2 regions of the Mesorhizobium sp. WSM3868 genome follow, and region 2 is predicted to be linked to the other one. Evidence: predicted binding sites of a transcription regulator. Region 2 holds the regulator's gene; the other holds the start of a gene.

Region 1 (11,896 bases), on a different contig from region 2:
CTTGGCATGGGCAGGCAGCACCGACAGCGCCACACCCGTTAAAAATGCCAGCCTCGTCAGCCAGCGCGCACGTCCTTGCCGCATTGTATCCCTTTCAGCCAGACGCGATCCCCCCTTGGCGGACCGCCCACAGAGTCGATGTTTTCCCGACAAAGCATGGCCTTTTTGGGGTCAGGCTTCAATCCGCAGCGAATCACAATGCAATCATCGGGCTTAAAAAATACGGCGTGCATCCAAAAAGTCCGGCGCGGGAAGCCGCAGACAGCGCCGCCTAAAGACGCGTATTTTGGAATCCGCTGAGGGCAACCGCGCTGCACAGGTCGGACCATTCGCAGCCCGAGCACGCCTGACGCGTCAGGCCGGCGGAAAACGCCTTGCGCATCGGCGCCAGGCTGGAGGCATCCAACACGAGCCGGTCGCCGGCCCGGACGGGCCGGCCGAGGAGAGCGCCGACGTCGCGCGCCGCGAGCCCGTCGCGCTCGGCGGCGCCTTCGCCCAGGCAGTGCGGCTCGGGCTCGACCAGCATCGGGGTGCAGATGTCGTCCGGCCCGGACACGATCAGGACCGCCTCGCCGTCGCCCAGCCGCTTCACCACCTTGTCGTAATTGGCGGTGAAAGCGGGCGAGTAGCCTTTGCCGACATAGGTCAGCAGGCAGAGCAGATGATGGGCGCGCAGCCTGACGGTCATTGCGTCTTTGACGAGCGGTCGCGCGGTTCGGCCCGATAGGTGGAAAAGAGCTTCAGCGTTGCGGCGCCCAGCGCCGACTTCAGGAGGCCGCCGACAATGAAGGGCAGGAAGCCGAAGGTGATGGCCTTCTCGGCGCCGATCATGGCGGCAAGCCAGGCCGTGCCGAGAACCAGGCACAGAAGATTGCCGATGAGCATGGCGGCGAAGGCAAGCATCACCCGATTGCCGTTCCAGCCGCGCTCGGCCAGCCAGCCGACGATCGCACCGACGATCGGGAAGGAGAAGAGATAGCCGCCGGTCGGGCCCATAAAATGCTGCACGCCGGCCGCACCGCCGGCCAGAACCGGGAAGCCGGCGGCACCCTCGACAAGCCAGGCCGTGATGGTCAGCGCGCCGAAGCGCCAGCCATAGAGCGCACCGACCAGCGTCACCGCGAAGGTCTGCATGGTCACCGGAACCGGCACCATCGGCACCTCGATGTAGGACGACAGCGCCAGGAACAGCGAGCCGAGGACGACGGCGCCGAACTGCCAGGCAACGGAGCGGCTGTGCAGTTGGAGCGGGCTGAAGGAAGACTGGCGGGTCGAAACGGCGATGTTTGTCACGGTGAGGTGGTCCCTGGTTGAGTTGAAATTATAGATAATTCCTGCAATCGATCTATTATCGAATCCATATTTTTGCGGAGATGGCAAGCGCTGCCTTGCGGAGGCAGATCGCAGGAGCAATGAGGCTCAGCCATTCACCGGGCATTGGGGCACCCAAACCGACATTTGACTGCCATTGAGCGCAGAAAGGCAGCTGTGTCTGGGTTCTCGCGTTAGCCGACAATGGCGAAGGCGTCGCGAGTCCTGCCGGAAGCGGTCTTGACCGGTTTTTGGCCGATCCATTGCACATGCCGGCCGAGCGTGGCGGCGGCCGATTCCGTGTTGCCTTGCCTCAGCGCGCTCAGGATCGCCCGGTGATCCTGATCGGTGCGGGTCTCCCATTCGGAGCGCCAGGCGGCGAACAGGAAACGCGCGCTTGCGGCATGCAGGTCGTCGATGGTGGAAAGCAGGCGCGGCATGTTGCAGGGCGTCAAGATCAAGCGGTGGAAGGTGCGATTGGCCTCCTCCCAGGAGCGGACATCGCGGGATTTGTCGCCCGCCTTGGTCGCCTCCTCGGCGCGGTCGAGGATCGCCGGCGTCAGATGCGGCGCGGCGTGGCGCAGCGCCAGCACTTCGAGCGCCGCGCGCATCTCGGCCACTTCCCTGACCTCGCCGAGGTCGAAAGCGGCCACACGCACGCCGCGGCGCGGCTCGCTGATCGCCAGACCTTGCGCCTCGAGGCGGCGGAAGGCCTCGCGCACCGGCACGTGGCTGGTGCCGAATTCCTCGGCGACATGGTCCTGGCGCAGCCGCGATCCGGGCTCGATAACGCCCGAAATGATGCGGTCCGCCAGTTCCTTGCTGATGCGGACGGCGATCGTGTCCTCTGTGGTGGCCATGTTTTATAGATAATTTGCTGAGCTGCCGTTTGTCGAGACGGCCAGAGCGGAATCACATGCGCCCGCCCGGCGGACGCCAGGCGATGCCAAGGAGAACCGACAGGCGCTCAGTTGACGCGGCTGATGCAGAAATCGATGACGTCGATCAGCGCCGATTTCTGCGGCGTCGCCTCCAGCGGCGCGAGCGCGTCGCGGGCGATCTCGCCGAAGTGACGGGCGCGACCGATCGTATCGGCGATGGCGCCATGGCGGGTCATCAGACCGATCGCCTTTTCGAGCCCGGCATCGTCGGCGGCATTTTCCTCGATGGCGCGCTTCCAGAAGGTGCGCTCGGCCTTGGTGCCCCGCCGATAGGCGAGGATCACCGGCAGCGTCACCTTGCCCTCGCGGAAATCGTCGCCGACATTCTTGCCGAGGTCCTTGCTGGAGCCGCCATAGTCCAGCGCGTCGTCTATGAGCTGGAAGGCAAGGCCGAGATTCATGCCATAGGAGCGCAGAGCCGCCCGGTCGGTGCGGGAAGCGAGCGCGATCACCGGACCGACCTCGGCGGCGGCCGAGAACAGGGCGGCGGTCTTGGCCTTGATGACGGCGAAGTGCTCGTCCTCGGTGGTCTCCAGATTCTTGGCAGCCGCAAGCTGCATCACCTCGCCCTCGGCGATGATGGAGGCGGCGCTCGACAGGATGTCGAGAGCCTCCAGCGAGCCGACTTCGACCATCATGCGAAAAGCCTGGCCGAGCAGGAAGTCGCCGACCAGCACGCTCGCCTGGTTGCCCCAGATCATGCGCGCCGTCTTCTTGCCGCGGCGAAGCGCGCTCTCGTCGACGACGTCATCGTGGAGCAGCGTCGCGGTGTGCATGAATTCGACTGCGGTGGCGAGCTTGACGTGCCCCTCGCCCGCATAGCCGAACATCTGGGCGGCGGCGAGCGTCAGCATCGGCCGCAGCCGCTTGCCGCCGGACGAGATCAGGTGGTTGGCGACCTCCGGGATCATCTCGACGTCGGAGCCGGCCTTCGACAGGATCAGCTCGTTGACCCGTCCCATGTCGGCTGCCGTCAGGTCGATGAGATCCTGGATGGAAGCAGGTTCCCGCTTGCCTTCGATATTCAGAACGACACCCACCACGATCACTCCCGTCTCATTGACGCGCCCGACAACACCCTGGTCCCGGTGGGACTCTAGGTCGGCACAACCGCGCACGGCAAGAGGCGAATTGGCGCGGTTTGGCTGGCGCTGGGCGGCCCCGGCGTTTACATGAGCGCCGCAACCTGCGATTTTCATTCCATGATCGAGCTTGTCCGCACCAACGACGCCGTCCTCATCTCCTTCGTCGAATCGCTCATGCGCGACGCCGGCATCGCCTGCTTCGTCGCCGACCAGAACATGAGCGTGCTCGACGGATCGATCGGCATCCTGCCCAGGCGCGTCATGGTCGATGCCGAGAAAGCCGATGCCGCACGGCGCATCCTGAAGGATGCCGGCATCGAGAACGAGATCCGCCGGCAATAATGGCAGCATCAACCGCCCTCGCCCCGGACACGCCGGCCCACACGGTCGACGCCTTCCATCGCGGGCGCTTCTGGCTGGTGCAGCCGCGACAAGGCCACCGTGCCGGCATGGACGCCATGATGCTGGCGGCTGCCGTCCCATCCGGCTTTTCCGGCCGGCTCGCCGATTTCGGCGCGGGCGCCGGTGCGGCGACGCTCGCTGTGCTGTCGCGCTGCCCTTTGGCACACGCGGTTCTGGTCGAGCGTTCCGCGGAGATGGCGGCCTTTGCCGCGGCCACGCTTGCCCACCCCGGGAACGCGCATCTCGGCGACCGCGCCTCGGTGCTTAAGGCCGACGTCACGCTTGCGGGACGGGCACGGCACGGAGCCGGACTTGCCGACAATTCGTTCGACTTCGTCGTCATGAACCCGCCCTTCAACGCGGCGCAAGACCGCGCCACGCCGGACGCGCTGCGCAGAGAAGCGCATGTCACGGAGGACGGCCTGTTCGAGCGCTGGATCAGAAGTGCGGCCGCGGTCGTCAAGCCGCGCGGCGGACTGGCCGCGATTGCGCGGCCGGAGCAGCTTGTCGCCATCCTGGATGCGATGGAAGGCCGCTTCGGCGATGCCGAGATGCTCTGCGTGCACCCGCGCCCAGACGCGGCGGCGATCCGCATCGTCGTCAGGGCGGTGCTCGGCGCGCGCGGAAAACTGTCGATCCGGCCTCCGCTCACCTTGCACGGCGCATCCGGCAACGAGCCGACGGAGCGGACCGAAATGATCAACAACGGGCTGGCGTCGCTGTTCGGCGATTGATCAGAGGCCGGCGATGCGGCATTGCCGTTGCGCGGCGAATTCCTACATGCCCGGGAGCAAGGATGAGGTCTGACCTTGCTCTAGCATCTCTTGTGGAGACAAGCTTTCGTGAAACGCTTCTTCAACCGCCTGCTGCCGAAATCCTGGCGCTCGACAGTCGTCACCATTCCGGTCATCCGGCTGCATGGCACGATCATGCCCGGCGGCGGCCAGTTCCGGCCAAGCCTGTCGCTCGCCTCGACGGCCGGGCTCATCGAGAAGGCGTTCGGCTTCGACGCGCCGGCGGTTGCGATTTCGATCAACTCGCCGGGCGGCTCGCCGGTGCAGTCGCGGCTGATCTTCAAGCGCATCCGCGACCTGGCGGCAGAGAAGGACAGACGAGTGCTCGTCTTCGTCGAGGATGTGGCGGCCTCCGGCGGCTACATGATCGCAATCGCCGGTGACGAGATATTCGCCGACCCTTCCTCGATCGTCGGCTCGATCGGCGTCGTCTCCGCCTCCTTCGGCTTCCCGGAGCTGATGAAGAAGATCGGCATCGAGCGGCGCGTCCACACCGCGGGCCAGAACAAGGCCGTACTCGACCCCTTCAAGCCGGAAAAGAGGGAAGACGTCGAGCGGCTGAAAGCCTTGCAGCTCGAAGTGCACGAGACCTTCATCGATCTCGTCAAGGAACGGCGCGGCACCAAGCTCAAGGACGACCCGGATCTGTTCACCGGACTGTTCTGGACCGCCAAAAAGGGTCTCGAGCTCGGCCTCGTCGATGCGCTGGGCGACATGCGCAGCGTGCTCAAGACCCGTTTCGGCGAAAAGACGCAGCTCAGGCTGATCACCGCGCCGCGCGGGCTTTTCGGCCGTTTCGGCTTGTTCGGATCGCGTTTTTCGGCGCCGGACATCGCCGCGGCCGCGGCCAGCGGCGTCATCGATGCGGCGGAAGAGCGCGCGCTGTGGGCGCGCTTCGGGCTTTGAAAAAGCCATGATTGCGTCTAGCATGGCCGCTTGACCGACCCATCCGGCCGGCCTTGCCGCGAGAACGCGGGAGGAGTTGTGAGATGCCGCAGATCATTTTCTTCGTTGTCGTCGGCGCCGCCGCCTATTTCGGTTATCGCGCTTTCGTACGCGAGGCCGAGCGCGTGACGGCCAAGATCCGGCGCACCGAGAAGCAGGCGGCCAACGGCACGATGGGAACGCTGGTCAAGGATCCGAAGACCGGCGAGTACCGTCTGGCTAAGGACTGAACACCATCTCGCCAGCAGCCGACATTCTGGAGGCCGAGGCCAAGTCCCGGACATGGCTTGCGCCTGCCAAGATCAACCTCGCGCTGCACGTCACCGGACGGCGCGCCGACGGTTATCACCTACTCGACAGCCTTGCCGTGTTCACGCGCTTTGGCGACCGGCTCGAGATCGAGCTGGCCCAAGACGATGCGTTTTCGGTGTCTGGCCCCTTCGCCGCCGGCGTGCCAATCGATGGCGACAATCTGGTACTCAAAGCGCGCGACGCGTTGCGGCGGGAAGCCGGCGCGCAACAGACGCCACCAGTCGCCATCCGGCTGGAGAAGAACCTGCCGGTCGCTTCCGGCGTCGGCGGCGGCTCGAGCGACGCGGCGGCGGCGCTCAACGGCCTTTCGCGCCTCTGGAAGCTCGACATCGGGGAGGCGGGGCTGGCGCGGATCGGGCTGACGCTCGGCGCCGATCTGCCGATGTGCCTCAAGGCAAGGCCGCTCATTGCGCGCGGCATTGGCGATGAAGTGTCGCCGCTGACGGAGTTTCCGGCGCTGGCGCTCATCCTGGTCAACCCGGGCGTGGCCGTTTCGACACCCGAAGTGTTCAAAGCGCTTTCCAAACCTGACAATGAGGCATTGCCGCCGCTGCCCGGCCGCCTCGATTTTCACGGCATGCGCAATTGGCTCGACACGACGCGGAACGATCTCGAACCTGCCGCTCGCGCCATCCAACCGGCGATCGGAGATGCGCTCAAGGCGCTGAAAAAAGCGGGAGCCGCCTTTGCCCGCATGTCGGGCTCCGGCGCTACCTGCTTCGGCCTGTTCGAGACCGGCAATGTCGCCAAGCGCGCGGCGATCGACATCCGCCGCCGCCATCCGGGCTGGTTCGTGGCCGCGACGCGCAGCATGGAGACCGACTGATGACCAACGAAAGCCGCCCCTTCATCCCGGTGCGCATCGCGGTGCTGACCGTTTCCGACACGCGCAGCCTAGCCGAGGACAAATCGGGGCAGATATTGGCCGACCGCATCGCAGAGGCTGGCCATGTATTGGCTACTCGCGACATCGTGACCGACGACCGCGAGAAGATCAGCGAAAAAGTGCTCGCCTGGTCGAAGGATGAAACGGTGGACGTCGTCATCACCACGGGCGGCACCGGCTTCACGGGGCGAGACGTCACGCCGGACGCGCTGGAGCCGATTTTCGAAAAGCGCATGGACGGCTTTTCGGAAGTCTTCCACCGGATTTCCTATGACAAGATCGGCACATCGACGATCCAGAGCCGGGCGACCGGCGGCGTCGTCAACGCCACCTTTATCTTCGTGCTGCCGGGCTCGCCCGGCGCGTGCAAGGATGCTTGGGACGGCATCATCAAGGCGCAGCTCGATTACCGGCACATGCCCTGCAACTTCGTCGAGATCATGCCGCGGCTGGACGAGCACCTCAGGCGCGGCGGCAAGCTGGAGTAGCGGCCCCGTCCGGCTCAGCGGATGACCGGCTCGCCGTGGAAGCGGCGGCGCGACGGCCGCGAGACGCCGAAGCCGATTTCCATCATCAGCCGCGGCGTATGCGTCGGCACCGTTCCCATATGGAAGCCGAACGGATCCTCGACGAAGCCGAGGCCCGCCTCGCCCGTCAGCGTCACAGGGCTTTCCGGACCGTAGACGTCCAGCACGTCTTCCGCGGGGTGGCCGACCAGAAGCGTGAGCTGGTGCTTGAGCGCGCGGCGCCTGTGGCTGCCGCGGACATAGACATGCGGGCCGGTGCCGGCGTCGACCGGCACCAGATAGAAGAAGAATTTCAGCATCCGCCAATCGTCGAGATCGAAATGGTATTTGCCGAGCGAGGCGAGATTCTTGTCGGCATCCGAGGCCTTGCCGGTCGGAAAGCTCCACCACACGCGCGTCGTGATCAGTTTCGCCTGGCCGCCGAGATAGTGCTGCGCGACCTCGAGGAGCAGCGGATCCCGCTGGATGGCAAGCGCCGCCGGGCAATCGAGAATGCGTTCGAAATAATGCCCGCTGAGCAGCGAGCGGCCGAAACGCTTCTCCGCCTCGGCATGGTCGCCCGGCATGAATTCGAGACGGCGGTCGAAATTGCCGAAACAGGGCGTGCGCTGCGCAAAAACGGCGATCTCCTCATGGATCGCCGACGGCAGCGTCAACCCCGAAAACAGTCCATCGGAGCGAAGCGCCGCGACCACCGCCTCGCGATCGACGCCGGCAAACATCGTCTCTCCCGCATTGTCGAGCGGGCGGACGCGTCTGGCGCCTAGCCAGTGCATGCGGCGCCCCGGCATGGTGCGCGCCAGCACGAACATCGGCAGCCAGGCCGGATTTTCGCGGAGATCTTTCAGATAGGTCGGGATGCGCACGGCGATGCGCCTGAACAGGCTGCCATTACGAGCGATCGCCTCCAGGCTGGCCGCGCCTGAATTGTCTGGAGTACCAAGGTTCATCGGGTTCCTCGTATGCATGGCGTCCGACGAAGCGCCAGCCGTCTGCCGCTTCATCGTCACCCAATCCCGATTGTCCCGCTTCAAGCAGATGCTAATCCACTGCAGGTTTTTGTGCAATGCACAATAGAATGGGCCGGCAAAGTTCGCGGCCTTTTCTCTCTTTTCGCCTTCTGGAGAGAAGGAGGGCATGCGCTCACTTCGGCGGCGCCACCCAGATTTCGGCATTCAGCCTTCTGGTGGCGAGGCCGCGCGCCAGGGCTTCGGCGCTGCGGGCGCTTTTCGCCAGCACCGTGGCCTGGCGCTTGCTGATGACAAGCCCTTCCTCCAGAGCCCGGTGGCCCGAAAAAACCCGGACCAGAAACGGCATGCGATTGCCGCGGGCGCGTGAAAAACGCGCCGGCATCGTCTGCCTCGCCGCGTGAGCGACGACGTCGTCGATCCAGCCTTCGGCGAGCCGGGCGCCGGGTTCCAGAAGCAGCAGCCAGTCGCCCTTGGCCTGGCCGATGCCCGTTGCGATGCCGCCGGCCACGAGGTGGCAGCCGGCATGCTCGGCGACGCGATGCGTCTGGTCGGTCGAGCCGGTGTCGCAGACGATGACGTCGCGCACCACGCCCTCGACCGCGCCGCCGATCAACGAGGCCAGCGTGCGGGCAAGGCCTTCTTCGTCGTTCCTGGTTTCGATGAGGACGCTGAGCATTTTAGCCGAATAGCGGAAAGCGCGGCGCTGCGCCAGTTGCGCTTTCTGAACGAGAAAGTTCTTGCTTTGTTCTCATTGGTAAAATAGGAATAGTTTCATGAACAGAGCGATTCGACAGCCTGCCGACAGTCCCTGGGAGAGGGCGAAAATGGAACAGATCGTGCGCGCCGACATTGCCGCTTTCGGAGCAGGCAGAGCCGAGATGGCAAATGCAATGATAGAACAGAGCGGCATGCGCGTGCGGCCGGACCGCAATCGCGGACGCTCCGCGGGCATCAATCCGTCCGGCCGCTTCGAGCCGGTCAGCCGGCATGTGTTCGACGATGGCTGGAACTCGCTGGAGGAACTGCCGCCGTTCAAGACGGAGGTGCAGGTCGAGAAGCCGCGCACCATCATCACGCGCAACGAGTCGCCGGACATTTCCTTCGATCGTTCGATCAATCCCTATCGCGGCTGCGAGCATGGCTGCGTCTACTGCTTTGCCAGGCCGACGCATTCCTTCATGGGCCTGTCGCCGGGGCTCGATTTCGAATCCAAGCTCTTCGCCAAGCCCGATGCGGCGCGTATGCTGGACAGGGAATTGTCGAAGCCCGGCTACCAGCCGCGCACCATCGCCATCGGCACCAACACCGATCCCTACCAGCCGATCGAAAAGCAATACCGGATCATGCGCGAGATCCTGGAGGTGCTGGAGGCGCGTGGCCATCCGGTCGGCATCGTCACCAAGTCGGCACTGGTGACGCGCGATATCGACATCCTGTCGCGCATGGCCGAACGCGGCCTCGCCAAGGTGGCGCTGTCGGTGACGACGCTCGACCGCATGCTGGCGAGAACCATGGAGCCGCGCGCCTCGACGCCGACAAAGCGGCTGGAAGCGATAAGGCAGCTTTCGGATGCCGGCGTCCCCGCCTCGGTGATGGTGGCGCCGATCATTCCCGGCCTCACCGATCCGGAGATGGAGCGCATCCTCGATTCGGCGCGCGCCGCCGGCGCCAGGGAGGCAGGCTATGTCGTGCTGCGTCTGCCGCTCGAGGTGGCGCCGATCTTCAAGGATTGGCTCTTGCGCCATTATCCGGATCGCTACCGGCATGTGATGTCGCTGATCCGCTCGATGCGCGACGGCAAGGACTACGATTCGGAATGGGGCAAGCGCATGAAGGGCGCCGGACCCTATGCCTGGCAGATCGGCCGGCGCTTCGAGATCGCCGCCAAGCGGCTCGGCCTCAATGCCGAGCGGCGGCAGCTTCGGACCGACCAATTCGTCGCAGGCTCCGGCGTCGGCGAGCAGTTGATGCTGCTGTGAAGACGATGCCGCCGCGAAGGCCGGCGCTAAGGCAACTCCGGAGGCAGACTTTTGCGCCCGGATTGCGATCCGCTAACCCTCTGTTTTGATGTAACTTCGTACGGAAGGCCCGCTACGCACTCTTCCTGGAATTGCTCAAGAATCCCGTCCGGCCCAGTCCCCGGCCGTGAGACGGTGCCCTCCCGGTCCGACGCCCCATCCGACCCGGAGGGACTTGCGGAGAATCGGAGCCGATGCGAACCTCGCCGCACCATGGCTCGCGCGCGTTCCGATTCTCCGCTTCTCTTCGAAATGGTCGAGAAGCCCGACTTCTCGATTGAAACGAAAGCGATGGCCGAGGGGCTGTGGCCGGTAGCGGGGATGGACGAGGCGGGCCGCGGGCCGCTTGCCGGTCCGGTGGTGGCCGCGGCCGTGGTGCTCAACCCGGCCAACATTCCCGAAGGGCTCGACGATTCCAAGCGCCTCACCCATCTGCAGCGCGAGGCGCTGTTCCTCAAAATCCTGGGCTCGGCGCTCAGCGTCTCGATGGCCTCGATCAGCGCCGAAGGCATCGACAACAGCAACATTCTGAAAGCCAGCCTGGAAGCGATGCGCCGCGCCGCCGCTGGCCTGTCGCTGCCGCCCAAACTGGCGCTGGCGGACGGTCGCGACGTGCCGCCAGGGCTCACCTGCGAGGGCCGCGCGCTGATCAAGGGCGACCAGCGCTCGCAGTCTATCGCCGCCGCCTCGATCATCGCCAAGGTGATGCGCGACCGCATGATGTGCGGCTGCGGCGGCCATCATGAGCATTACGGCTTCGAAATGCATATGGGCTACGCGACGGTCCGCCACCGGACCGCGATCGAGGCGCATGGCCCGGTGGCGCGACTGCACAGGGCGTCGTTCGCGCCGTTCCGGTTGGGCGGCGTCGAGGTGGCGGAAGCGGAAGAGAGCTTCGAGGGAATAGATTAATCTCCTCCTTGAGGGGGAAATGGCCGGCAGGCGGAGGGGGTCGTCGCGCGTGAAGCACCGACGCCCTCTTTTAGTCGCACAAGGGTCGAGCTCTACGCGCAACGACCCCCTCTGTCGCCTTCGGCGACATCTCCCCCTCAAGAGGGGAGATTATTCGCGCCCAAAACAAAAAAGCCGCCGGGTTGCCCAGGCGGCTTCATGTCAGCAACGGCAGAGCCGCTCAGTTCAGCTTGGCCTTCACGTCCTGCAGCGCCGACTTGAACAAATCGGCGCCGGCCTTGGCGTCGACCTTGGCGGCGAGCAGCGCACGGGCGGCCTCGACGGCGATGTCGACGGCGCTGGCACGCACCTCGCCGATCGCTTCGCGTTCGGCCTGGCTGATCTTCTGCTCGGCAAGCGCCGTGCGCCGGGCGACGTAGTCCTCGGTCTTCTTATGCGCCTCGGAAGCAAGGAGCTCGGCCTCGCGCTTGGCGGCGGCGACGATGTCGGCGGCCTCCTTCTCGGCTTCCTTGCGCTTCTGCTGGTATTGGCCGAGCAGCTGCTGGGCCTCTTCGCGCAGGCGGCGCGCTTCCTCGAGTTCGCTGCTGATCTTGGCCGCGCGGGAATCGAGCGACTTTGCGAGCATGCCCGGCACCTTCAGATAGATGACGGCGCCGAGGAAGATGATCAGGGCAATGGTGGCCCAGAGCGTGGCAAGTGATGTGGCGTCCATGATGGCCTCCTCACCGGGTCGCGGATTTGACCGCGGCCGAAATCTCGGCCTTGTCGGTCTTGCCGCCGACCAGCGCCTCG
Region 2 (11,896 bases):
ATGTCTGCCCGAGCGTGTGGGCATGGCGGCCGGGCAGGGCGGCGGCGATGAAGCCCTATGTCGATCACATCCTCTGCATCCTGCCCTTCGAAGTGAAGGCGCTCACCCGACTTGGTGGGCCGCCCGGCACCTATGTCGGCCACCGGCTGACCCAGGATCCCGGCGTGCTTGGCGCCGCCAAGGCGCAGAGCTTGCCGCGGGACCTGTCGGAGGATCGCGTGAAGACGCTGCTCGTGCTGCCCGGCTCGCGCCGCGGCGAGGTGCGCCGGCTGATCGAGCCGTTCGGCAAGGCGATATCGGTCTTGCATCAGCGCGGTCACCGCTTGCGGCTGATGCTGCCGACGGTGCCGCATGTCGCCGACCTGGTGAAAACATCCGTCACGCGTTGGGACGAGAAGCCCGAGATCATCACCGATCCGGAGCGCAAATGGTTGGCTTTCGGCAAGGCCGATGCGGCTCTGATCGCCTCCGGAACAGTTTCGCTCGAGCTTGCGCTTTGCGGTGTTCCAATGGTCTCCAGCTACAAGCTCGATCCGATCGCGAGGCAGCTGCTGCAGCATCTGGTGACGACCTGGTCGGCGCTGCTGCCCAACCTGATCGCCGATCGCGCGCTAGTGCCGGAGTTCTATGATCAGTATGTCAGGCCGGAGAACCTGGCGCGTCAGTTGGAAGCCCTGTTTGCCGATACCGGCATGCGCGCCTGGCAGCGGGCAGGTTTTGCCGAAATCGCCAGGCGCATGGCGACCGACAGGCCGTCGGGCGAGATTGCTGCAGAGGTGGTGCTGGGGTGCATCAGAAAAGCGAATAGGGAGTAGCGAATAACGAGTAGGCTGGGCGCCGCTCAGCGCCGCCGAGTTCTGTCCCTATTCGCTACTCGCTATTTCGCTATTCGCTCACTCACCGCTTCGCAATCGGCACGTAATCGCGCTCCGTGGCGCCGGTGTAGAGCTGGCGCGGGCGGCCGATCTTCTGGTGCGGATCTTCGATCATTTCCTTCCACTGCGCGATCCAGCCGACGGTGCGGGCGACCGCGAACAGCACGGTGAACATGGTGGTGGGGAAGCCCAGCGCCTTCAGCGTGATGCCCGAATAGAAGTCGACGTTCGGATAGAGCTTCTTCTCGATGAAATACTCGTCGGTCAGCGCGATCTTCTCCAGCTCCATCGCGATGTCGAGCAGCGGATCATCCTTGATGCCGAGCTCGCCCAGCACCTCATGCGCTGTCTTCTGCATGATCTTGGCGCGCGGATCGTAGTTCTTGTAGACGCGATGGCCGAAGCCCATCAGGCGGAACGGATCGTTCTTGTCCTTGGCGCGGGCGATGAATTCCGGGATGTGATCGACATGGCCGATCTCGCCCAGCATGTTGAGGGCCGCCTCGTTGGCGCCGCCATGCGCGGGGCCCCAGAGGCAGGCAATGCCGGCCGCGATGCAGGCGAACGGATTGGCGCCCGAAGAGCCGGCGAGACGAACCGTCGAGGTCGACGCGTTCTGCTCGTGATCGGCGTGCAGGATGAAGATGCGCTCCATGGCGCGCGCCAGCACCGGATTGATCTTGTACTCCTCGCACGGCACGGCAAAGCACATGTGCAGGAAGTTGGCGGCGAAATTCAGCTCATTCTTCGGGTAAATGAAGGGTTGGCCGATGTGGTATTTGTAGGCCATCGCCGCGATCGTCGGCATCTTGGCGATCAGTCGCATGGAGGCGACCATGCGCTGATATGGGTCCGAGATGTCGGTCGAGTCGTGGTAGAAGGCCGACAGCGCGCCGACCACGCCGCACATGACGGCCATCGGATGGGCGTCGCGGCGGAAGCCGGTGAAGAAGCGCGACATCTGCTCATGCACCATGGTGTGGCGCGTCACGCGATAGTCGAAGTCGTCCTTCTGCGCCTTGGTCGGCAATTCGCCGTAGAGTAGGAGATAACAGACCTCGAGGAAGTCGCCGTGCTCGGCGAGCTGGTCGATCGGGTAGCCGCGATGCAGCAGGATGCCGGCGTCGCCGTCGATGAAGGTGATCGCCGACTCGCAGCTTGCCGTCGAGGTGAAACCGGGATCGTAGGTGAAGGCCCCGGTGGTGCTGTACAGCGCGCCGATGTCGATGACGTCGGGCCCGGTCGAGCCGCTTCGCACCTTGAATTCATGCGTCTTGCCGGCGAGCTCGAGCCTTGCGGTCGACTCGCGCGCCTTGCCGCCCGATTCCAGTTTTGTCGCAGCTTCGCTCATTGCAAACTCCTTTATGTTTTCTCATGCCGGGCAAGGCAATTCCTGCAAACGACACGTCGAAATCACCGGAATGCGCGAACTTGCCACCGCATTTTAGGAGGTGCGTGCCAGATTGGGCCAAGGCCTAATGTTGCACTGCGAAACACACCTTTCAATGCCAATCTTCTTGGGCCAGTTCGCTCCTAATCGATTTGATCCGCAACCCGCGCCAGGCTCTCCTCACGGCCGAGCACAGCGAGCACATCGAACACGCCGGGCGAGGTGCTGCGGCCGGTGAGCGCAGCTCTCAGCGGTTGAGCCACGGCGCCGAGCTTATGGCCGCCTGCCTGCGCAAAATCGCGAATAGCGGCTTCCGCGGTCGCGGCGCTCCATTGGCTGGAGATCGCGGCGAGCGCGGCATGGGCGCCGCGCAAAATGGCGCGGGCGTCGCTGCCAAGCAACCCCGCAGCCTTTTCGTCGAGCCGCAAGGGCCGCTCGGCGAACAGGAAGCCGGCTCCATCGACAAGCTCGACCAACGTCTTTGCCCGCTCCTTGAGGCCCGGCATGGCGGCAAGCAGCTGTGCCTTGCGCCTGTCGTCGAGTTTGGCCGCGAGCGCCGGGCCACCCTCGAGATAGGGCAGGGTGGCTACGAGAATATCAAACAGCGCCTTGTCGTCCATCTTGCGCATATGGACGCCGTTCAGCGCCTCGAACTTGGCGAAGTCGAACCGGGCGGCGCCCTTGTTGACGTCGCCGATGTCGAACCAGGAGATCATATCCTTGATCGACATCACCTCGTCGTCGCCGTGGCTCCAGCCGAGCCTGGCCAGATAGTTGAGCAGGGCCTCCGGCAGATAGCCCATGGCGCGATAAGCCTCGACGCCGAGCGCGCCGTGGCGCTTCGACAGCTTGGCGCCGTCGGCACCATGGATCAGCGGGATGTGCGACATCGACGGCACGGTCCAGCCCATGGCGTTGTAGATTACGGTCTGGCGCGCGGCGTTGGTCAGGTGATCGTCGCCGCGGATGATGTGGGTGACGCCCATATCGTGATCGTCGACGACGACGGCATGCATGTAGGTCGGGTTGCCGTCCGAGCGCAGGATGATGAAGTCGTCGAGGTCCTTGTTCGGGAATCGCACCTCGCCCTGCACGCGGTCGTGCACGACGGTCTCTCCTTCGGTCGGCGCCTTGATGCGGATGGCGCCCTTGACGCCGGGAGGCGCCTCGGAGGGCTCGCGGTCGCGCCACTGGCCATTGTAGCGCGGCGGCAGACCCTTGGCCCGCGCCGCCTCGCGCATCGCCTCCAGCTCGGCAGGCGTCTCATAGCTGAAATAGGCCTTGCCCAGCCGTACGAGCTCCTCTGCCACCTCACGGTGGCGCGGCGCGCGCTCGAACTGCGACACGGCCTCGCCGTCCCATGACAGGCCGAGCCAGGTCAGTCCGTCAAGAATAGCGGCCGTCGCCGCTTCGGTGGAGCGCTCGCGGTCGGTGTCCTCGATGCGCAGCAGCATCGTGCCGCCCGTGTGCCTGGCGTAGAGCCAGTTGAACAGCGCCGTGCGCGCGCCGCCGATGTGCAAATAGCCGGTGGGCGAGGGGGCAAAGCGGGTGACGACCTTGTCGGACATGGAACTCTCGGAAGAAGCACTGAAGCGGGCATGTTTGCGCGGACTTTCGCGCGGTGGGCGTTCATGTAGCATAGGAGGTCTGGGGCGCAAGGGGCAGACCCGATGGCTGGACGTGGCCGGGGTGCGGAGGAGGGCGAGGAGACGACGGCTGGCGTGAGCGAGCGCCTGCTGTTTGCCGCCACCGTGCCTGCCGAGGCTGTACCGGTTTTGGTTCCAGTGCCGCGTCCGGCCGCCGAAATTTTGCCGCCGGACGGCGATGCTTCGCTACAAGCTCGTCCGCCGGCAGCCATCGACTTAATCCGCAGGCGGTTCCGCCGTGCCTCGTTTTCCGCGTTTCGCCGGGGTGTGGCCGAGGCAGCCTCCACCGAGCTCGACCGCGGCATCGGCTTCCTGCTGGTGCCGGTGTTCCTGGCCGCCGGCGTGATACTCTATTATTCCTTGAGCGCCGAGCCGGATCTTTACCGACCGCTGGCGGCGGTGGCGCTGATGGCTCTATGCGCGGCCGTTTCGCGTCCCTGGCTGAAGACACACCTGGTCTTTATGGCGGCTCTGTTTTGCGCGCTGGGCTTCGTCGCCGCGAAGGTCGAGACCTGGTGCGCCGCAACACCGATGCTCGGCTCCGAAATCCAGACGCGGCTGACAGGCCGCGTCGCCGTCGCCGAGGAAATGGCCAATGGCCGCGTCAGGCTGACCATCGATCTCATCTCGACCGCGCATCCAAAGCTGCGCTACGCACCGGATCGCGTCAGGCTCTCGGCACGCAGGATCCCGGCCGGCATGAAGGCTGGATCGCTGGTGACGGGTTACGCACGGCTCCTGCCGCCGACCGGGCCGGTCCGTCCCGAAAGCTATGATTTTTCCTTCGACAGCTATTTTTCCGGCATCGGCGGCAGTGGATTTTTCCTCGGCGACCCGAAACTCATTCCGCCAACCGACCCGATCGCTCAGACGAGCATCGCCTCAGCCATCGAGAACGCGCGCGAAAACATTGCCGATCACATCAGAAGCACCATTGGCGGACCCGAAGGCGAGATTGCCGCTGCACTGATCGTCGGCGTGCGCGCCGGCATTCCCGAGGACATCAACGAGGCGATGCGGCGGACCGGCATCTATCACATCATCTCGATTTCGGGCCTGCACATGGCGCTGGTCGCCGGCACGGTCATGCTTCTGCTGCGCGGCGCCTTTGCGCTGTTCCCGGATTTTTCGTCACGCCGGCCGGTGAAGAAGTATGCCGCGGCAATCGCGCTTATGTCGATCGCCGCCTATCTCGTCATCTCCGGGTTGGTGGTCGCCGCCGAGCGAAGCTTCATCATGCTGGCCGTCATGCTGATCGCCGTGCTTTTCGACCGCGCCGCGCTGACGATGCGCAATTTGGCGATCTCGGCCATCGCCGTCATCCTTGTGTCGCCGCATGAAGTGGTTGGCCCGAGCTTTCAGATGTCGTTCGCGGCAACCGCCGCCCTTGTCGGCGCCTATGCCGGCTGGTCCGACTACCGCGCCGGCAAGGTGAGAGCGCCGCCGGAAAAGCGTTCGTTCCTGCGGTTCATGTCGCACAAACTGGCAGTCGGAGCAGGTGGCGCCGCAATGACGTCGATCATTGCCGGAAGTGCCACGGCGCTGTTTGCCATCTGGCATTTCCAGCGCGTCTCGCCGCTCAGCCTGCTGGCCAATCTCGCGATCATGCCGATCGTCACGATCGTGATGTTTCTGGCCGTCGCCAGCGCGGTCATGATGCCGTTCGGCTTCGACGGGCCCTTCCTCTATTTGATGGGCAAGGGCCTGGCGGCCATGATCGCGATCTCGGCGTGGATTTCGGAGTGGTCGCCGGTCGATGCCGTGGGCCTGATCTCGATCCATTCGGTGCTGCTGGCGACGATCGCGCTCGTCATCGCCACGATGGCGACTACGTGGCTCAGGCTGACCGCAATTCCTTTCGCTGCCGCGGCCGTCATGATCATCCCGCAGGTGCGCACGCCGGACCTGCTGATCTCGGAGGACGCGCATCTGGTGGCGATGCCGATCGGCGGCGGCGAACTCGCCATCAATCGTGCCCGCTCCAACGAGTTCACTACCGATAACTGGAAACGCGCGCTCAAGGCCGAAACGATCGTGCCGCCGGAGACATTCGCCAAGGGCACGCTGGACATAGCCGATCCCGTCGACCTGCCGCCTGGATCGCCCTTTTACTGCACGGGCGATCTCTGCATTGGCCGGCATCCATCGGGCGCGATCGTCGCGCTCGCCGAGAACCGCGAAGCTGCCAGGCCTGCCTGCGACTTCGCAGACCTCATCGTCATCAACGACGCCACGGCCTACAATCCCTGCCGCGATCCACGTATCCTCGTCGTCACCAAGCGGCAGCTTGCGCGCGACGGCAGTGCCGCCGTCTTCTTCGATCCGCAATCGGCGACGGCGCGAGCAACCATTCAATACGCCGTCGAAAAACCGTACCGCCCTTGGCACGAACAGCGGCGCTACTCGCGTGAGGCGAGGGGGTTGGCGCCTTACAAGAAGCCCGAGAAGCCGGAAGCCAAGCCGCAGCCCTTCAGTAGCGGCGGATGAGCCCGACGAGCTTGCCCTGAACCTTGACGCGATCGGGACCGAAGATGCGCGTCTCATAGGCCGGATTGGCAGCCTCGAGCGCGATAGAGGCGCCCTTGCGGCGGAAGCGCTTCAGCGTCGCCTCCTCGTCGTCGACCAGCGCCACGACGATCTCCCCGGGGCTCGCAGTGCTGGCGTTGCGGATGATGACCGTGTCGCCGTCGAAGATGCCGGCCTCGATCATCGAGTCGCCTTTGACCTCGAGCGCGTAGTGCTCGCCGCCGGCGATCATGTCCGGCGGCACTGTGATCGAATGTGTCTGGTGCTGGATGGCGTCGATCGGCACACCGGCGGCAATGCGACCCATCACCGGGATGGAGACGGCCGAAACGGCGTCGTCGTCATTGCTGGGCGTCGGCGTGCGTGCGGGCGCCGCGGGTTTGATCTGGCGACCGAGATTGCCTTGGCCGCCCTGGATGACGCTCGGAGAGAATTTCTTCGCCGCATTGAGGCCGGGCGCGATCGAGTCAGGTAGGCGCAGCACTTCAAGTGCACGCGCTCGGTTCGGCAGCCGGCGAATGAAACCGCGCTCCTCCAGCGCCGTGATCAGGCGGTGGATGCCCGATTTCGAGGCAAGGTCGAGCGCTTCTTTCATCTCGTCGAAAGACGGCGGAATGCCGCTTTCCTTGAGCCGTTCATGGATGAACATCAGCAGTTCATGTTGTTTGCGCGTCAGCATGGCGGCCCCCATGGGTTCTGAAACCAGAATCAGAAAAACAAACCCAGAACAAACACTATCTGTTCCAGTTGTGTTCCGCAACCGTTTAAAGTTTAGTGAATGTGTTGACGTTTTGTTCAGCGTAACATCAGAACGCTGCATTCCTCGCCGGCTTCAGCCGCCGGTGCGAAGGGTTGGCGCACGATCAGGCCATTGGCATCGGCGAGCATCCTCAGCATCGAGGAATCCTGGATGCCGAACGGTGTTGCGATCAGCGCCCCCGCATCTTCGCGGACCACGGCGCGCACATAGTCCTGCCTGAGATCGTTGGCGTGCATTGCGGCGCCTAACCGGGCCGTGCGGATTTCCTGCCGGCAGGACCGGCCGCCCAGCCGCGCCAGAAGCGGCTTCAGGAACAGCTGCGAGCAGACCAGGCTTGCGACCGGATTGCCGGGCAGGCCGATGCAGCGAATGTCGCCGAGCCGGCCAAACATCAACGGCTTCCCGGGACGCATGGCGATCTTCCAGAAGTCGAGCTGCATGCCTTCGCCGGTCAGCACGTCGTGGATCAGGTCGTGGTCGCCGACGGAGGCGCCGCCAAGCGTGACGATGACGTCGGCGCCGGCCTTGACCGCCTTCTTGACCAGGGCCGCGATCGCGTCCTTGCGGTCGGCGGCGATGCCGAGGTCGAGCGCGCGCGCGCCGACCGACTGGGCCGTAGCTGTGAGGCCATAGGCATTCGACGAGATGATCTGGTCGGGGCCGAGCGCGCTGCCCGGCGGCAGCAATTCGTCGCCGGTGGCGATGATGGCGAGCAGCGGCTGCCGCACCACGTTGAGACTCGGATGGTTGGCCGATGCCGCCAGCGAAAGCGCCGCCGGATCGAGCTGGCGGCCTTTTTCGAGGAGCAGGTCGCCCTCGCAGAAGTCGAGCCCGCGGCGACGGACGTTGCGTCCTTCCGCGGTCGGCTCGGTCACTTCGATGCTGCCGCCGCCGAGATCGCGGACATTCTCCTGGATAACGACGGTATTGGCGCCTTCGGGGAGCGGCGCGCCGGTGAAAATGCGCACGGCCTCGCCCTTGCCGACAGAGCCGGTGAAGCCACGCCCGGCGGGCGCCATGCCGATCACGGAGAGCCGGGCCGGCGCCGAGGCCACGTCGGCGGCCCTTACGGCATAGCCGTCCATCGCCGACGCATTGAAGGGCGGCTGGGTGCGCAGAGCCACCACCGGGTCGGCCAGGACCCGGCCGGCCGCGTCGGCCAGCGGCACGCTTTCGCCTGGCAGCGCGGTCGCGCCGTCCAACAGGCGTTGGAGCGCCTCGGCGACCGGAAGCAAAGCCATGCTAAGGACCTGCCTTGTAGTCGCCCGACTTGCCGCCGGTCTTCTCGACCAGCCTGATGCCGGAAATCGCCATGGCGCGGTCCGCTGCCTTGGCCATGTCGTAGATGGTGAGGCAGGCAACCGACGCCGCGGTCAGCGCCTCCATTTCCACCCCGGTCTTGCCGGTAACCCTGGCAAGCGCGGTGACCCTCAGGCCGGGAAGCGCGTGATCGGGCTCGATCTCGACGGCAACCTTGGTCAGAAGGAGGGGATGGCAAAGCGGGATGAGCTCATGCGTCTTCTTGGCCGCCATGATGCCGGCGATGCGCGCCGTGCCAAGCACGTCGCCTTTCTTGGCGTCGCCGGCCAGGATCATCTCCAGCGTTTCCGGCTGCATGGTGACATACCCTTCGGCGATGGCCGTGCGCGTCGTCTCGGCCTTGCCGCCGACATCTACCATGTTGGCTTCGCCCTTGGCGCCGAGATGCGTAAGCGCGGGCATCCTCAAACGGCCTCGGCCGGCGCCTTGCCCGTCAGCAGAAGGGCGGTCGCGGCGGCCACGTCGGCCTGCCGCATCAGGCTTTCGCCAACGAGGAAGGTGCCGATCTTGCTCTTTTCCAGCCGCCGGCAGTCCTGATGGGTGAAGATGCCGCTCTCGCTGACCAGCAGCCGGTCGTCCGGGACCATGGCGGCAAGCCGCTCGGAAACGTCGAGGCTGGTTTCGAAGGTTCTCAAATCGCGGTTGTTGATGCCGATCAGCCGCGACGAGAGGCGAAGCGCGCGTTCCATCTCCTGTTCGTCATGCACCTCGACCAGCGCCTCCATGCCGAGATCGAAGGCCGTGGCTTCCAATTCACTGGCCAAGGCGTCGTCGACGCTCGCCATGATGATGAGGATCGCGTCCGCGCCCCAGGCGCGGGCTTCATGAACCTGATACGGGTCGAAGAGGAAGTCCTTGCGCAGGGCGGGCAGGCTAACGGCGGCGCGCGCTGCGGTCAGAAAGCCGGGCGCGCCCTGGAAGGACGGCGCGTCGGTCAGCACCGAAAGACAGGCAGCACCGCCTTGCTGGTAGGCCCTGGCGAGCGCCGGCGGGTCGAAGTCGGCGCGGATCAAGCCCCTGGAAGGGCTGGCCTTCTTGATCTCCGCAATCAGCGCGAAGCCGCCGGCCTTCCGCTTGGCCTCAAGCGCCGCAAGGAAGCTGCGCGGGGGTTCCGCATCCTTGGCCTTCGCCTTGACCTCGGCAAGCGGCGCGCTGAGCTTCGCGGCGGCGATCTCATCGCGCTTGTAGGCTTCGATCTTGCGCAGGATATCGGACAAAATTCTAACCGTTCGAAATCTCGATGAGCTTGTCAAGCACCGCCAGTGCCCGGCCGCTGTCGATGGCCTGCGCTGCTGCCTCGATGCCATCGCCGAGCGTCGTTGCCTTGCCGGCCACCACCAGCCCGGCGCCGGCATTCATCAGCACGGTATCGCGATAAGCGCCGGCAGCGCAGCCCAGCATATCGCGCAATGCCCTGGCGTTGTAGGCCGCTTCGCCGCCGCGCAGGTCTTCCTTGTTATGCCGCTTCAGTCCGACCGCTTCCGGAGTGAGGGTAAAGGTGCGGATCTCGCCGCCGGCGAGCTCTGCGACCTGCGTCTCGCCCGTGGTGGTGATCTCGTCATAACCGTCGCCGTGCACGACCCAGGCATGATCGGTGCCCAGCGCCTTCAGCGTCTCAGCCACCGGCATGATCCATTCGGGCAGGAAGACGCCAACCATCTGCCGGCCGACGCCGGCTGGATTCGACAGAGGCCCGAGCAGGTTGAAGATGGTGCGCGTGCCGAGCTCGCCCCGGACAGGACCGACATGCTTCATCGCCGGATGATGCGCTGGCGCGAACATGAAGCCGACGCCGGCCTCCTGGATGCAGCGGCCGATCGTCTCCGGTGCGATGTCGACCTTGACGCCGAGCGCCATCAGCACGTCCGCCGCGCCGGTCAGCGAGGACAGGCCGCGATTGCCGTGCTTGGCCACCGGGACACCCGCGGCGGCGATGACGAATGCCGATCCGGTCGAAATGTTGACCGAATGCGAATTGTCGCCGCCGGTGCCGACGATGTCGATGGCGCCGCGCGGGGCTTCGACGCGGAGCATCTTGGCGCGCATCGTGGCGACCGCGCCGGAGATCTCGCTCACGGCCTCGCCACGCACGCGCAACGCCATCAGGAAGCCACCGATTTGCCCCGGCGTCGCGTCGCCCGACATGATGATGTCGAAGGCCTCGCGCGCTTCCTCGAAGGAGAGCGCGGTGCCGGTCGCGACCTTGGCAATATATGTCTTAAGCGCGCTCATCGTGTCTGTGCTTGGGAAACGGCGGCCGGATCGATACGAACGTCATATTGCGACTGCAGCTGCGCCACCAGCTGATCGAGCAGGTCGTCGGATATGCCGGCGCTGAAAGATTTCTGCGCGTCTTCCGGGACAGAGCTGCCATCGGCACCGGCAGGTTCGAAGACTTCGGCAACCTTGAACAGGATCTGACCGTCGCCGGTGGGCGAGGGGATCAGGCCCGTGCCGCCTTCGCCGACGCCGAACATGGCCACCGCGCCCTCCTTGCCGAAATCGGCATCGTCGGCTTCGCGCTTCAGGCCGCGCTTGGTCTGCTTCTCGAGCTTCAGCTCGCCCGCGATCACGTCGAGCGTCGCACCGGCCTTGAGGCGCTTTTCCAACTCCCCGGCCTTGGCGGTGAGCCGCTTGTCGGTCTCGGCCGCGGTCCAGTCGGCCACCACCTTCTGGCGAACCTCCTCCAGCGTGCGGTCGCGCGCCGGCGTGATCGACTGGACTTCATAGAAAACGAAGCCGTTGGCGGCAGTGGTCAGGCCTTCATTCTCGGTGTTCGGCTCGGCCTCGAAGACGGCCTTGATGAGGTCCGCCGATTGCGGCAGGTCGTTGACGATCGTGCCGTCCGGCCGCTGGCCGGTGCGGTCGATGGCGTCGATGGTGACGACCTTGAGCTTTAGCTTGTCGGCCGCCTGGGCAAGCGAGGCACCGGAAGCGCGGGTGTCCTCGTAGCTGTCGTGGACGTCGAGCAGGACGCGGCTTGCCTCGCCGAGCGCAAGATCCTTGCGGATCTGGTCGGACACTTCCGAAAGCGGCTTCACCACCTGCGGCTTGATCTCGGTGACGCGCAAGAGCACCGGGCCGAAGGCGCCCTGAACCACCGGGCTGACCTCATTGACGTTGAGCGAGAAGGCTGCGTCGGCCACCGCCTTGTCGGCGATCTTGTCCTTTGCCAGCGTGCCGAGCACGGTGTCGGCCTGCGTCTTGCCCTCGGCGGTGACGATCTTGTCGAAGGTGGCGCCGGTCTTCAGGGAGTCAAATGCCGCCTTGGCCGCGTCCGGCGTCTTGAACACCAGCTGTTCGATGGTGCGCATTTCGGGTGTCGTATAGCGCGCCTTGTTCTTGTTGTAGTCGTCAGCGACCTGCTGATCGGTCACCG

The links. Region 2 encodes LexA, which represses DNA repair genes until DNA is damaged. Its sites were predicted from a motif close to TGTTCNNNNTGTGTTCNG; they were not measured.
Region 1: a site for LexA is predicted at 8,907-8,924, ahead of CK221_RS00145 (PA0069 family radical SAM protein). Genes of this name have one in related genera too.

Annotation. Positions count from the first base shown of each region.
Region 1 covers NZ_NSGB01000001.1:18,403-30,298, forward strand. The annotation lists gene CK221_RS00080 (tetratricopeptide repeat protein) at 1-84, opposite strand, end outside; gene CK221_RS00085 (DUF1284 domain-containing protein) at 272-688, opposite strand; gene CK221_RS00090 (biotin transporter BioY) at 685-1,293, opposite strand; gene CK221_RS00095 (GntR family transcriptional regulator) at 1,506-2,171, opposite strand; gene CK221_RS00100 (polyprenyl synthetase family protein) at 2,279-3,292, opposite strand; gene CK221_RS00105 (DUF2007 domain-containing protein) at 3,455-3,679, shown strand; gene CK221_RS00110 (methyltransferase) at 3,679-4,473, shown strand; gene CK221_RS00115 (S49 family peptidase) at 4,582-5,439, shown strand; gene CK221_RS00120 (hypothetical protein) at 5,523-5,708, shown strand; gene CK221_RS00125 (4-(cytidine 5'-diphospho)-2-C-methyl-D-erythritol kinase) at 5,735-6,616, shown strand; gene moaB (molybdenum cofactor biosynthesis protein B) at 6,616-7,164, shown strand; gene CK221_RS00135 (hypothetical protein) at 7,179-8,153, opposite strand; gene CK221_RS00140 (glycosyltransferase) at 8,347-8,850, opposite strand; gene CK221_RS00145 (PA0069 family radical SAM protein) at 8,999-10,153, shown strand; gene CK221_RS00150 (ribonuclease HII) at 10,406-11,104, shown strand; gene CK221_RS00155 (F0F1 ATP synthase subunit B) at 11,325-11,816, opposite strand; gene CK221_RS00160 (F0F1 ATP synthase subunit B) at 11,827-11,896, opposite strand, start outside.
Region 2 covers NZ_NSGB01000005.1:199,435-211,330, reverse strand. The annotation lists gene lpxB (lipid-A-disaccharide synthase) at 1-815, shown strand, start outside; gene gltA (citrate synthase) at 898-2,226, opposite strand; gene gltX (glutamate--tRNA ligase) at 2,409-3,833, opposite strand; gene CK221_RS10940 (ComEC/Rec2 family competence protein) at 3,936-6,398, shown strand; gene lexA (transcriptional repressor LexA) at 6,382-7,116, opposite strand; gene glp (gephyrin-like molybdotransferase Glp) at 7,233-8,438, opposite strand; gene moaC (cyclic pyranopterin monophosphate synthase MoaC) at 8,440-8,919, opposite strand; gene trpC (indole-3-glycerol phosphate synthase TrpC) at 8,922-9,737, opposite strand; gene trpD (anthranilate phosphoribosyltransferase) at 9,739-10,749, opposite strand; gene CK221_RS10910 (SurA N-terminal domain-containing protein) at 10,746-11,896, opposite strand, start outside.